Regions from separate parts of the Pseudoalteromonas sp. Ps84H-4 genome, predicted to be linked through region 2. Evidence: predicted binding sites of a transcription regulator. Region 2 holds the regulator's gene; the other holds the start of a gene.
What was found. Region 2 encodes NrdR, which represses ribonucleotide reductase genes. Its sites were predicted from a motif close to AAACACNANATNTNGTGTTT; they were not measured.

Region 1 (6,671 bases), on a different contig from region 2:
TAATACGCTCATCTGCTTCAAGTGGTAATAGGTTAACAATTGGCTTACCACGCGCTGCACGGCTTGCTAAAGGTAACTGATATACTTTCAACCAGTATAAGCGGCCTGCAGTTGAGAAGCACAGAATTGTATCGTGTGTATTAGCAACCAATAGACGCTCGATGAAGTCTTCATCTTTCATCTTCGTTGCTGACTTACCTTTACCACCACGACGCTGTGCTTCGTAGTCAGATAATGGTTGATACTTAACGTAACCTTCGTGAGAAAGCGTTACTACAACGTCTTCTTCATTAATTAAGTCTTCAAGGCTGATATCGTGAGCAGCAGCGCTGATTTCAGTACGACGCTCATCACCATATTGTTCTTTAATTTCTACTAGCTCGTCACGGATAACTTCCATTAGACGCTCTGGGCTTGAAAGAATGTGTAAAAGCTCGGCAATTAGATCAAGTAACGTTTGGTACTCGTCTAAGATCTTCTCATGCTCAAGACCCGTTAGTTTGTGTAAACGTAGGTCAAGAATTGCTTGTGCTTGTTGCTCAGATAAATAGTATTGACCATCACGAATACCTAAATCTGCAGCTAACCAATCAGGGCGAGCAACGTTATCTTCACCAGCTTTTTCAAGCATAGCTTTAACAGTGCCTAGCTCCCAAGGGCGAGCTGTTAGTGCCACTTTAGCTTCAGCAGGTGTTGGTGACTTACGAATTAGTTCGATAATTGGGTCGATGTTCGCAAGAGCAATTGCTAAGCCTTCAAGCGTATGAGCACGGTCACGGGCTTTACGTAAATCGAATACTGTACGACGTGTAACAACTTCACGACGGTGAATGATAAACGCTTCAAGCATTTCTTTAAGGTTAAAGCACTTAGGTTGGTTGTTATCAAGTGCAACCATGTTCATACCAAACACAGTTTGTAACTGAGTTTGTGCATATAGGTTGTTTAAGATTACTTCACCAACATCACCACGTTTGATTTCGATAACGATACGCATACCGTCTTTATCTGATTCGTCACGTAGTGCGCTAATACCTTCAATTTTCTTATCTTTAACTAACTCAGCGATTTTTTCGATAAGACGCGCTTTGTTAACTTGATAAGGGATTTCGTGAACGATGATTGTTTCACGACCGGTTTTTTCGTCAACTTCGATTTCAGCACGAGCACGGATATATACTTTACCACGACCTGTTAGGTACGCTTGCTCAATGCCTTTTTTACCGTTGATAATCGCCGCAGTCGGGAAATCTGGACCCGGGATATATTCAATTAGATCAGCAATTGACATATCTGGGTTTTGAATAAGCGCTAAACAGCCGTTAATAACTTCTGTTAAGTTATGCGGAGGAATGTTCGTTGCCATACCAACCGCAATACCTGATGAACCATTTACTAGTAAGTTAGGTACTTTAGTAGGTAATACGTCAGGAATTTGCTCAGTACCATCATAGTTAGGTACGTAATCAACGGTTTCTTTTTCTAAGTCAGCTAATAATTCATGTGACATTTTCGCCATACGGACTTCCGTATAACGCATTGCTGCCGCAGAGTCACCGTCAACAGAACCGAAGTTACCTTGGCCGTCAACAAGCATATAGCGTAATGAGAAAGGCTGCGCCATACGAACGATGGTGTCATATACCGCGCTGTCGCCATGTGGGTGGTACTTACCGATTACATCACCAACAACACGTGCTGATTTCTTGTAAGGTTTATTCCAATCATTATTGAGTTCGTTCATTGCAAATAAAACACGACGGTGAACTGGCTTTAAGCCGTCACGTACGTCTGGCAATGCACGTCCAACGATTACACTCATTGCGTAATCAAGGTACGAATTTTTTAATTCATCTTCAATATTGACTGGCAGAATTTCATTGGCGAGATCAGTCATTTGATTTCACATTCCTTCAGTATTGACTCATAAAGAGGCACAATGCCGTCTTAAGAGCTTTAGTTATTATTTCCAGACCATGCTATCACAATTTATTTAGATTTACAGGCGCTAAATCTTTGCGATTTAGTAATTTCCCCCTATATAATGGCCTCAGATTGACGAGGAAGTTTTTTATGACCGAACATCAAAATGTAGATAATGCAGAAATTGCAAAGTTTGAAGCCATCGCAGAACGTTGGTGGGACCGCGACGGAGAGTTCAAACCTCTTCATGAAATAAATCCTCTTCGCTTGGATTTTGTCGCCGATAAAGTAGGCGGCTTATTTGATAAGGAAACCTTAGATGTTGGCTGTGGTGGCGGCATCTTAAGTGAAAGCATGGCGCGCATGGGCGCTAAAGTAACCGGCATCGATATGGGCCAAGAGCCACTTACCGTTGCTAAGTTACACAGTTTAGAAACAGGTGTCCCTGTTGACTATATAAAAGTACCAGCAGAACAGTTTGCGGCTGAGCACCCTGCTCGCTTTGACGTTATTACCTGTATGGAAATGCTAGAACATGTTCCAGATCCTGCGTCTATTATTCGTGCTGTAGCAGAACTTGCTAAACCGGGCGCCGATGTCTTCTTTTCAACATTAAATAAAACACCAAAAGCTTATTTATTTGCCATTGTGGGTGCAGAAAAGCTTTTAAAAATGGTGCCTGAAGGTACCCATGACCATAAAAAGTTTATCAAACCTGCACAACTTATTGCCTGGGCTGAAGAAGCGGGATTAAAAGTAAGAGCCAGCACAGGCCTGAACTATAACCCGTTCTCTAAGCAGTACAGTTTAAATGATGATGTAAGTGTTAATTACATCCTGCACTTTGAGAAATTAGCCTAATGAGTGGTGTAAACGCACCCTCTATCGATTTTGATGCTTTTATTTTTGATCTCGATGGTACGCTCCTTGATACCGCCGATGATCTGGGTCATGCATTAAATCGTGTATTAGCCGATGCAGATATTGCCCCAGTCGCTGAACATATTTATCGTCCTGCAGCTTCAAACGGAGCCAATGCATTATTAGAGATTGGTTTTGGTGATAAGTGGCCTGATGTAGAACAACTGGCTTTACGTCAACAGTTACTCGATTATTACGCTGATGATATTGCCGTACACAGTAAATGCTTCAACGGCATCGAGCAGCTTTTAATTGCACTTGAGCAAAACAATATTAAGTGGGGCATTATGACCAATAAGCCCGGCTTTTTAACTGAGCCCTTAGTGCAAGCGATCCCATCTTTAAGCAATGCTCAAGCCGTTGTCAGTGGCGATACATTAGCTGTTTCAAAACCATCACCGGATCCACTGTTACATACAGCTGAGATCTTAGCGGTTGATCCAACTCGTTGTTTGTATATCGGTGATGCTGAGCGAGATATTCAAGCTGCAAAAGCAGCTAATATGTACAGTGCAACGGCGCTTTGGGGTTACATACCGAGTGTTGACGCTGCGCTTGGCTGGCAGGCAGATTTTAATTGGCATTCGCCAATTGATGGCTTTAACCATATATAGTGTTATTTATTATCTAAAACACCATATATTGTGATCTGATTCACTTTTGAACATTCTTTGATGATAAAAAAATCAGTCGAAATTTATTTTTTAAAACGGTAAATTTTCTGGATCTTGAGTTGATTTCTACAAATTTCGTCGTCTGTGAATGTTCAAAGGTTAATGGTCACTAACACAATGCGCTTATCCAATAGTTATCCACAAAATGGGGCAATTCTATCCCTTGCAAAACAGCGCAGACCACACTATCTTGTGATCTGCAATTTAAACAACACCAGATATTGTGGCTAAATGTTATTCAATTAGCTGCATATAGTGTTTAATAATAATAATTACATAAAGAATACCTTTGTCTTTACAACTAAAATTTCCCAAGGAATACAGGCAAAACTATGAACCAACAGCTATCTGTAAGCAAACGTGACGGCCGTAAAGAGTCACTCGATCTAGATAAGATCCATCGCGTAATCGCTTGGGCCGCAGAAGGTCTGAATAATGTGTCTGTCTCACAAGTTGAATTAAAATCACATATTCAATTTTATGATGGCATTCGCACCGACGACATTCATGAAACAATCATCAAAGCGGCAGCGGATCAAATCTCAAAAGATACGCCTGATTATCAATACCTAGCTGCTCGCTTAGCTGTATTCCACTTGCGTAAAAAAGCGTATGGCCAATTTGAGCCACCACGTTTATATGATCACATTACAAAATTAGTTGAAGACAAACGTTACGATCAGCATTTACTTGTCGACTACACAGAGCAAGAAATCGATGAGTTAGACTCATATATTGATCATAATCGTGATTTAAACTTCAGCTACGCTGCTGTAAAGCAACTTGAAGGTAAATACCTAGTTCAAAACCGTGTTACTGGCGAAATTTACGAAAGTGCACAGTTTTTATATATTTTAGTTGCTGCAAGCTTATTCTCTGATTATCCAAAAGAGACACGTCTTGATTACATCAAGCGTTTTTATGATGCAGTGTCTACATTTAAGATTTCATTACCTACACCAATTATGGCCGGTGTTCGTACACCAACACGTCAATTCAGCTCATGTGTATTGATTGAATGTGGTGATAGCCTTGATTCTATTAATGCGACATCGTCTGCGATTGTTAAATATGTTTCGCAACGTGCTGGCATTGGTATTAACGCGGGCCGTATTCGTGCCCTTGGTAGCCCTATTCGCAATGGTGAAGCTTACCACACAGGTTGTATTCCGTTTTATAAACACTTCCAAACTGCGGTTAAAAGCTGTTCACAAGGTGGTGTTCGTGGCGGTGCAGCAACGTTGTTCTACCCACTTTGGCACTTAGAAGTTGAAAACCTTCTTGTCCTTAAGAACAACCGTGGTGTTGAAGACAACCGTGTACGTCATCTTGACTACGGTGTACAGTTCAACAAATTAATGTATAGCCGCTTAATCAAAGACGATTACATCACATTGTTCAGCCCGTCAGATGTACCGGGTCTATATGATGCATTCTTTGAAGATCAAGCGAAATTTGATGAGCTATATGTTAAGTACGAACAAGACGAGTCAATTCGTAAAAAACGTATTAAAGCAATTGAGTTATTCTCAATGTTTGCTCAAGAGCGTGCAAGCACAGGTCGTATTTACTTACAAAACGTTGACCACTGTAATACACACAGCCCGTTTATCTCGACTGTGGCGCCAATTCGTCAATCTAACCTATGTTTAGAAATCGCATTACCAACTAAGCCACTTAGCAATGTAATGGATGAAGAAGGTGAAATTGCACTTTGTACGCTATCTGCATTTAACTTAGGTGCGATTGAGTCGCTTGATGAGTTAGAAGAACTTGCTGAACTTGCAGTACGTGCCCTTGACAACTTACTTGATTTCCAAGACTACCCTGTTCCTGCGGCTAAAAACGCAACGATGGGTCGTCGTACGCTGGGTATCGGTGTAATTAACTTCGCATACTACCTTGCTAAAAACGGTAAACGTTATTCTGATGGTAGTGCTAATGCCCTAACTCACAAAACGTTTGAAGCAATTCAATATTACCTAATGAAAGCATCAAACGAGTTAGCGAAAGAACGCGGTGCGTGTCCTAAATTTAACGAGACAACGTATTCTCAAGGCATCATGCCGACAGATACTTACAAGCGTGACCTAGATCAGTTCTGTAATGAGCCACTTCATTTAGATTGGGATTCTTTACGTGCGAGCATTAAAGAGCACGGTATGCGTAACTCTACGCTATCTGCATTAATGCCATCAGAGACATCATCACAAATCTCTAACGCAACAAATGGTATTGAGCCACCACGTGGTCATATCAGCGTTAAAGCAAGTAAAGATGGTATCTTAAAGCAAGTAGTTCCAGATTATGAAAACCTGAAAGACAACTATGAGCTACTGTGGGATATTCCTTCAAACGATGGTTACCTACAGCTTGTTGGTATTATGCAAAAATTCGTTGACCAAACGATTTCTGCAAACACTAATTATGATCCATCTAAGTACGAAGGCGGTAAAGTACCTATGAAGGTGCTATTAAAAGACCTACTGACTGCTTATAAACTTGGTGTGAAGACCTTGTACTACCACAACACACGTGATGGTGCATCGGATGCTCAAGATGAGCTAACACCAGAGGTAGAAGATGACGGTTGTGCAGGCGGCGCTTGTAAAATCTAATTAAATTAATAACATAACAAAAGCGGGCTCATTTGCCCGCTTTGTCCTGACTGTTTTTTGAGAAATCACTATGTCATATACAACTTTTAGCCGAAACCATAATAACCAATTACAAGAACCGATGTTTTTCGGCCAAACTGTAAACGTGTCACGTTACGACCAACAAAAGTACCCTATCTTCGAAAAGCTAATTGAAAAACAATTATCGTTCTTTTGGCGTCCTGAAGAAGTTGACGTAAGTAAAGACCGTCTTGACTTCCAAGCGTTACCGGACCACGAAAAACACATCTTTTTAAGCAACTTGAAATATCAAACCTTGCTAGATAGCGTGCAAGGTCGTTCACCTAACGTTGCGTTACTACCCATTGTGTCTATTCCTGAGCTTGAAACTTGGATTGAAACATGGGCGTTTAGTGAAACAATTCACAGCCGTTCATACACGCATATTATTCGTAACGTTACGCAGTCTCCTGAGCTTATCTTTGATGATATCGTCAGTAACGAGAAGATCAGTGAACGTGCTGATGCGGTTACC
Region 2 (6,671 bases):
AGGGTTTCAGCCACATCTGTCAACTCGATCAGCTTGGCACACGAGAGCTTTAAAGAATTTAAGGAAACAACATGCAATTACATAATTTAAAAGATGAATCACAACAGGTGTCGTTTGTTGAAGCGGTAAAAACGGGATTAGGGCGTAATCAAGGTGTCTTTTTTCCTGATAGCTTAACGCCTATCAAAGATGTTGATGCGCTACTTGATTTGGACTTTGTTAGCCGTAGCAGCAAAATTTTATCACACCTGATTGGTGATGAGCTGCCTGCCGATACTGTTGCACAGATGGTGCAAAATGCGTTTAACTTTGATGTGAAATTGGTTGAAGTTGAAAAAGACATGTATTGCTTAGAGCTTTTTCATGGTCCAACGCTTGCCTTTAAGGACTTTGGTGGTCGTTTTATGGCTGAGTGTTTGGCGCAGTTTAACCAAGGCGAAAAAGTAACGATTTTAACGGCAACATCGGGTGATACAGGAGCTGCCGTTGCCCATGCGTTTTATAACAAGCCAAATATTGATGTAGTTATTCTGTATCCGAAAGGTAAAATTTCATTAGCTCAGCAAAAACTGTTCACCACACTTGGCAATAACATTCACTGCTATGCAGTTGATGGTAGTTTTGATGACTGTCAAGGCATGGTCAAAAATGCGTTTTTAGACGATGAAGTAAAACAAAAACTTGGCCTTAACTCAGCTAACTCGATCAATATCAGTCGCTTGGTCGCTCAAGTGTGTTATTACTTTGAAGCAATAGCCCAGTTGCCAAAAGAAAAGCGTAGCAAGGCACATATCTCAGTACCAAGTGGTAACTTTGGTAATGTGTGCGCTGCGATGATTGGTGCAGTACTTGGTATGCCTGTCGCAAAATTGAGTGCAACAACCAATCAAAATGACACTGTGCCACGTTTTTTACAAAACAAAGAGTGGGCACCTAACGAAACGCTTGAGTCATTATCGAACGCAATGGATGTGAGTAAACCGAATAACTGGCCTCGTGTTCAATTTATGTTAGATAATAATTGGTTTAGCTATGATGACTTTTACTCAAGTTGTGTTGGCGAAGAAGAAACCAAAGAAGTGATGAAAAAAATTCATCAAACGGGTTATATCGCAGAACCTCATACAGCGATTGCTTACCAAGGCTTAAAAGAAAATTTAGCAGATGGCAGTGCCGGTATATTTTTAGCAACGGCACATCCTGCTAAATTTAAAGAAAGTGTTGAAGATATTTTAGGTATTGAGTTAGCAATGCCTAAGCCTCTAGCAGATGCTCTTGCTAAGCCTTGTTTGGCAGAAGACATCAAGCATGATTATCAACTATTGAGAACAGAGCTTTTAAATAAACTAGCTTAAAGTAATTAAAAGAGCGGCATTGCCGCTCTTTTTAATGTGATAATGAATGGCTGTGGCGGTTCAATAATCGCATTGCAATTATCACTAACGCACTAAAACATAGCAAAGCGCAGCTTAATAAGATGATCTCGTTTTGCGTCCATTGTGTTAAAGTCAGAGCACTAATGAATAAAATAAAGGGTTTAAATTCATAGTAATAGCGCGCTCTTCTTTGTTTAATTCGCTGACTTTTTTGATCTCGTCTTCGTGCTTCTGAGCGCATTCGCCATATGTTTGCACCCAGCAAAAATAACACAATACCAATGAGTGTGTAGAGCAGCTCATGAGGTATGACGATACAGGCAATACCTAAAAACAAATAGCAGTAGGGAACAAGTTCATAAATGGGCTTGGCTAACATTGACTCAAAACATCCTTGATCTGGGTTTGTATTACAAGCTTAGTTTCATTGTGCCCATATGCAAACGCATGATGAACTTTTTACGCTAAATCATATTTTAAAAATATATGTAATGTTTTAAATTTATAAATTTTTATTATGTATCAATAAAAAAATATCATTATTAAAACACTGTGAAATAAATTCAATCCCTGTTTAAATATGTTCATCTTTACAAGATAGGCAAAAGTGCGTTTTAAGCGTACAATATAGCCTTCAAAAAATACCATACACGTTGCCTTAGGAGACCCCATGTTAGAACGTAGCATGAATATTTCGGATTTCGATCCAGAGTTATTTGCAGCCATCACTAAAGAGACGGCTCGTCAAGAAGAGCACATCGAACTGATCGCGTCTGAAAACTACTGTAGCCCACGCGTACTTGAAGCGCAGGGTTCTCAGCTTACCAACAAATATGCTGAAGGTTACCCAGGCAAACGTTACTATGGCGGTTGTGAACATGTTGATGTTGTTGAGCAGCTAGCAATTGACCGTGCTAATGAATTATTCGGTACTGATTACGCTAACGTTCAACCGCATGCGGGTTCACAAGCAAACGCAGCTGTTTTCCAAGCACTTCTTCAGCCGCATGATACAGTACTAGGTATGAGCTTAGCTCATGGTGGTCACTTAACTCACGGTTCACACGTTAACTTTTCTGGTAAAACGTACAATGCAATTCAATACGGCCTAAATGACGAAACAGGCGAAATTGATTACGCTCAAGTTGAAGCGCTAGCATTAGAGCACAAACCAAAAATGATCATCGCTGGTTTCTCAGCATACTCAGGTATCGTTGATTGGGCTAAATTCCGTGAAATCGCTGACAAAGTTGGTGCCTACTTATTCGTAGATATGGCTCACGTTGCTGGTCTTATCGCAGCGGGTGTATACCCAAGCCCAATCCCTCACGCACACGTTGTTACTACGACAACTCACAAAACATTAGCGGGCCCTCGTGGCGGTCTAATCGTTTCTGCATGTGGTGATGAAGAAATCTACAAAAAGCTAAACAGCGCAGTATTCCCTGGCGGTCAAGGTGGTCCTTTATGCCACATCATCGCTGCTAAAGCAGTTGCTTTCAAAGAAGCATTACAACCAGAATTTAAAGCGTACCAAGCTCAAGTGGTAAAGAACGCTCAAGCTATGGTTGAAGTTCTTCAAGAGCGTGGCTACAAAGTTGTTTCTGGTAAAACAGACAACCACTTATTCCTTCTTGACCTAATCGATAAAGATATCACAGGTAAAGATGCTGACGCTGCACTAGGTAACGCTAACATCACTGTAAACAAGAACTCAGTTCCGAATGACCCACGTTCACCGTTCGTAACGTCTGGTCTTCGTATTGGTTCTCCGGCTATTACTCGCCGTGGTTTCAAAGAAGCAGAGTCAAAAGAGCTTGCTGGCTGGATCTGTGACGTACTAGACAACATCACTGATGAGTCTGTACAAGCTGAAGTAAAAGAGAAAGTTAAAGCTATCTGTAAAAAATTACCAGTTTACGCTTAATTATTGGTTGAACCGTAATTAAGATAACAATAGCGTTGTTTTTTGCTATTATAAAGGCCGCTTAATAAGCGGCCTTTTTTGTTTTTAATAAACGGAAGCTGAACTCTATGCATTGTCCTTTTTGCACCGCAAAAGATACTAAAGTAATTGATTCTCGACTTGTTGGCGGCGGCCACCAGGTTAGGCGTCGACGTGAATGTAATGAATGTCACGAACGTTTTACCACCTTTGAAGGCGCAGAACTTGTGATGCCAAGAGTCATAAAGCAAGACGGTAGTCGTGAACCATTTAATGAAGACAAATTACTCAATGGCTTGCATCGTGCGCTAGAAAAACGCCCTGTCAGCACAGAGCAGGTCGATGAAGTGGTCAACATTATTAAATCTCAGCTTCGTGCCACGGGTGAACGTGAAATTTCTAGCCATTTAATTGGTGAGTGCATTATGGAGTCACTAAAAAAACTAGATAAAGTGGCTTATGTTCGCTTTGCATCAGTTTACCGTTCTTTTGAAGATATTCGCGAGTTTGGTGAAGAAATCGCTCGTTTAGGTGATTAACTATGTCATTCACAGAACTTGATACGGCTTATATGGCACGTGCCATAGAGCTTGCTAAACAAGGTCGTTTTACTACAACACCAAACCCTAATGTTGGCTGTGTACTGGTTAAAGATGGCGAAATAGTCGGTGAAGGATTTCATCAACTAGCAGGGCAGGGCCATGCTGAAGTTAATGCTCTGGCAGTGGCTGGCGACAATGCAAAAGGTGCCACCGCATATGTGACTTTAGAACCTTGTAGTCATTATGGACGCACACCGCCTTGTGCCGAAGGTTTAAAAGCTGCGGGTGTTAGCAAAGTTATAGCTGCCATGGTCGACCCAAACCCAGCGGTGAGTGGTCGCGGTCTACAGATTTTAGCTGATGCAGGTATCGCTGTAGCATCAGGTTTACTTGAACAACAAGCGCGCGATTTAAACAAAGGCTTTTTAAAGCGCATGGAAACTGGGTTGCCATATGTGATTTGTAAAATGGCTTGCAGTTTAGACGGTAAAACTGCGCTAAATAATGGCCAAAGTAAGTGGATTACAGGGCCTAAAGCGCGCCAAGATGTGCAAGCATTTCGTGCCCAAAGTTGCGTGGTACTCACTGGTGCAGATACGGTTATGACCGATAATGCCAAACTTAATGTACGCATTGATGAGCTGCCATTTGATATGCCAACGTCACTGCCTTTGCGTCAACCTACCCGTGTGATTATTGATTCACAAAATAGGTTAACGCCTGAACTTGCATTATTTAGCATTGAAAGTCCGGTGATTATTTTCACTACATCGCTTGATAAACAGTATCAATGGCCTCACTTTGTTAAACACGAAGTTGTACCAGCAGTTAATAATAAAGTTGATTTATCAGCGGTTTTAAAGCGTCTTGCTGAGCTGCAATTTAACCATATTTGGCTCGAAGCAGGTGCGACCCTTGCCGGTGCATTTGCTGAGCAAGATTTAATTGATGAATACATTGTTTATATTGCCCCTAAGTTAATAGGTGATATGGGCAAAAGCTTACTAAACTTTGCAGAAGTTACCATGATGAGTGATATCACTGAACTGACCTTTACTGATACAGTGATGATTGGCGACGATATTCGCTTAACAGCGACAAAAGCAAAGCAAGCCACACACATTGAAAATAAAGAGTAGCACTATGTTTACTGGAATTATTGAAGCAACAGGTAAAATTGTTGAACTAACACAAAAGCAAGGTGACCTAGCTATTCGTATTCAAAGCACTAATTTGGATATGAAAGACGTTAAGCTCGGTGACAGTATTGCCACCAATGGTGTGTGTTTGACGGTTGTCGCTAAACATAGCGATGGTTTTAGTGCTGACTTATCAAACGAAACAATCAGCTTAACGGGCTTTGCTCACTATAAAAAAGGTCAAACAGTTAACCTTGAAAAAGCCATGCAACCACTTTCTCGCTTAGGTGGGCATTTAGTATCTGGTCATGTTGATGGTATTGCGACTGTAGAAAGTATCAGTCCTAATGCTCGTGCAACAGAGTACTGGCTAAGTACTGACAATGATTTAATGAAGTACATTCCTTACAAAGGTTCGGTATGTATTGATGGTATTAGTTTAACGGTCAACGAGGTCGAGCAAAACCGCTTTAAGTTGACTATTGTTCCGCATACCGCAGAGCAAACAACGATTGCAGAATTTCAAGTGGGTACTCAGGTGAACCTAGAAGTTGACCAGATTGCTCGCTATTTAGAGCGCCTAATAAAAGGGGCCGAACAACCTTCCCGTTCAGACATATCAATGAGCTTGTTAGCACAAGCTGGTTTTATTAAATAAGCAAAGATACGTCACTATTAATCATACTCTCATGGGCACATTATGAATCTACACAGCGCGCAAGAAATTATCGATGACATTAAAGCCGGTAAAATGGTTATTTTAATGGACGATGAAGACAGAGAAAATGAAGGCGATTTAATCATCGCAGCAGAGCATATCAGTGCTGATGCTATCAATTTTATGGCAACACACGGTCGTGGTTTAATTTGTTTAACGATGACGCAAGAGCGTTGCCAGCAGTTAGATTTGCCGTTAATGGTTAAAAATAACGGTGCTGCTTTTTCAACTAACTTCACTATGTCGATTGAAGCAGCGAAAGGCGTAACGACAGGTATTTCAGCAGCTGACCGAGCACGTACAGTTCAAGCAGCTATTGCCAAAGGTGCCGTGCCGAGCGATATCGTACAACCTGGGCATATTTTCCCAATTATGGCGCAACCAGGTGGCGTGTTAACACGCGCAGGTCATACCGAAGCCGGTTGTGATTTAGCTCGTTTAGCGGGTCTTGAGCCTTCGTCTGTGATCGTTGAAATCTTAAATGCCGATGGCACCATGGCACGTCGTCCAGATCTTGAAATTTTTGCAAAAGAGCATGGCTTAAAGATTGGCACTATTGCAGATTTAATCGAATACAGAAACCTAAACGAAACCACCATTGAGCGTGTTGCTAAATGTAAACTGCCAACAGATCACGGTGAGTTTGATTTAGTGACCTACAAAGACACCATCGATGGTCAACTTCATTATGTTTTACAAAAAGGTGAAGTATCGAAAGAAGAGCCAACGCTTGTTCGTGTTCACTTACAAAGTACCTTCAATGATATTTTATTATCTGATCGTAGTGCTGATCGCAGTTGGGGCTTATCGGATGCGATGGCTTACATTGCAGAACACAATGGCGTGCTGGTTATTTTGGGTAAGCAAGAATCAACTGAAGACCTTGAAGCAATGGTAAAAGCATTTGCTGCCGAAGATGCGGGTGAAAATGTAAATCATCGTAAATTCCAA

Region 1: nrdA (class 1a ribonucleoside-diphosphate reductase subunit alpha) is a predicted target of NrdR. The motif match lies at 3,728-3,747, and genes of this name have one in related genera.

The regions. Positions count from the first base shown of each region.
Region 1 is NZ_JAMXSK010000003.1:191,028-197,698, reverse strand. Features, by position in the region: gene gyrA (DNA topoisomerase (ATP-hydrolyzing) subunit A) at 1-1,897, opposite strand, end outside; gene ubiG (bifunctional 2-polyprenyl-6-hydroxyphenol methylase/3-demethylubiquinol 3-O-methyltransferase UbiG) at 2,074-2,784, shown strand; gene NH454_RS05540 (HAD-IA family hydrolase) at 2,784-3,458, shown strand; gene nrdA (class 1a ribonucleoside-diphosphate reductase subunit alpha) at 3,851-6,136, shown strand; gene nrdB (class Ia ribonucleoside-diphosphate reductase subunit beta) at 6,207-6,671, shown strand, end outside.
Region 2 is NZ_JAMXSK010000005.1:171,979-178,649, forward strand. Features, by position in the region: gene thrB (homoserine kinase) at 1-53, shown strand, start outside; gene thrC (threonine synthase) at 72-1,355, shown strand; gene NH454_RS07320 (hypothetical protein) at 1,387-1,755, opposite strand; gene glyA (serine hydroxymethyltransferase) at 2,047-3,303, shown strand; gene nrdR (transcriptional regulator NrdR) at 3,411-3,860, shown strand; gene ribD (bifunctional diaminohydroxyphosphoribosylaminopyrimidine deaminase/5-amino-6-(5-phosphoribosylamino)uracil reductase RibD) at 3,863-5,002, shown strand; gene NH454_RS07340 (riboflavin synthase) at 5,007-5,660, shown strand; gene ribBA (bifunctional 3,4-dihydroxy-2-butanone-4-phosphate synthase/GTP cyclohydrolase II) at 5,703-6,671, shown strand, end outside.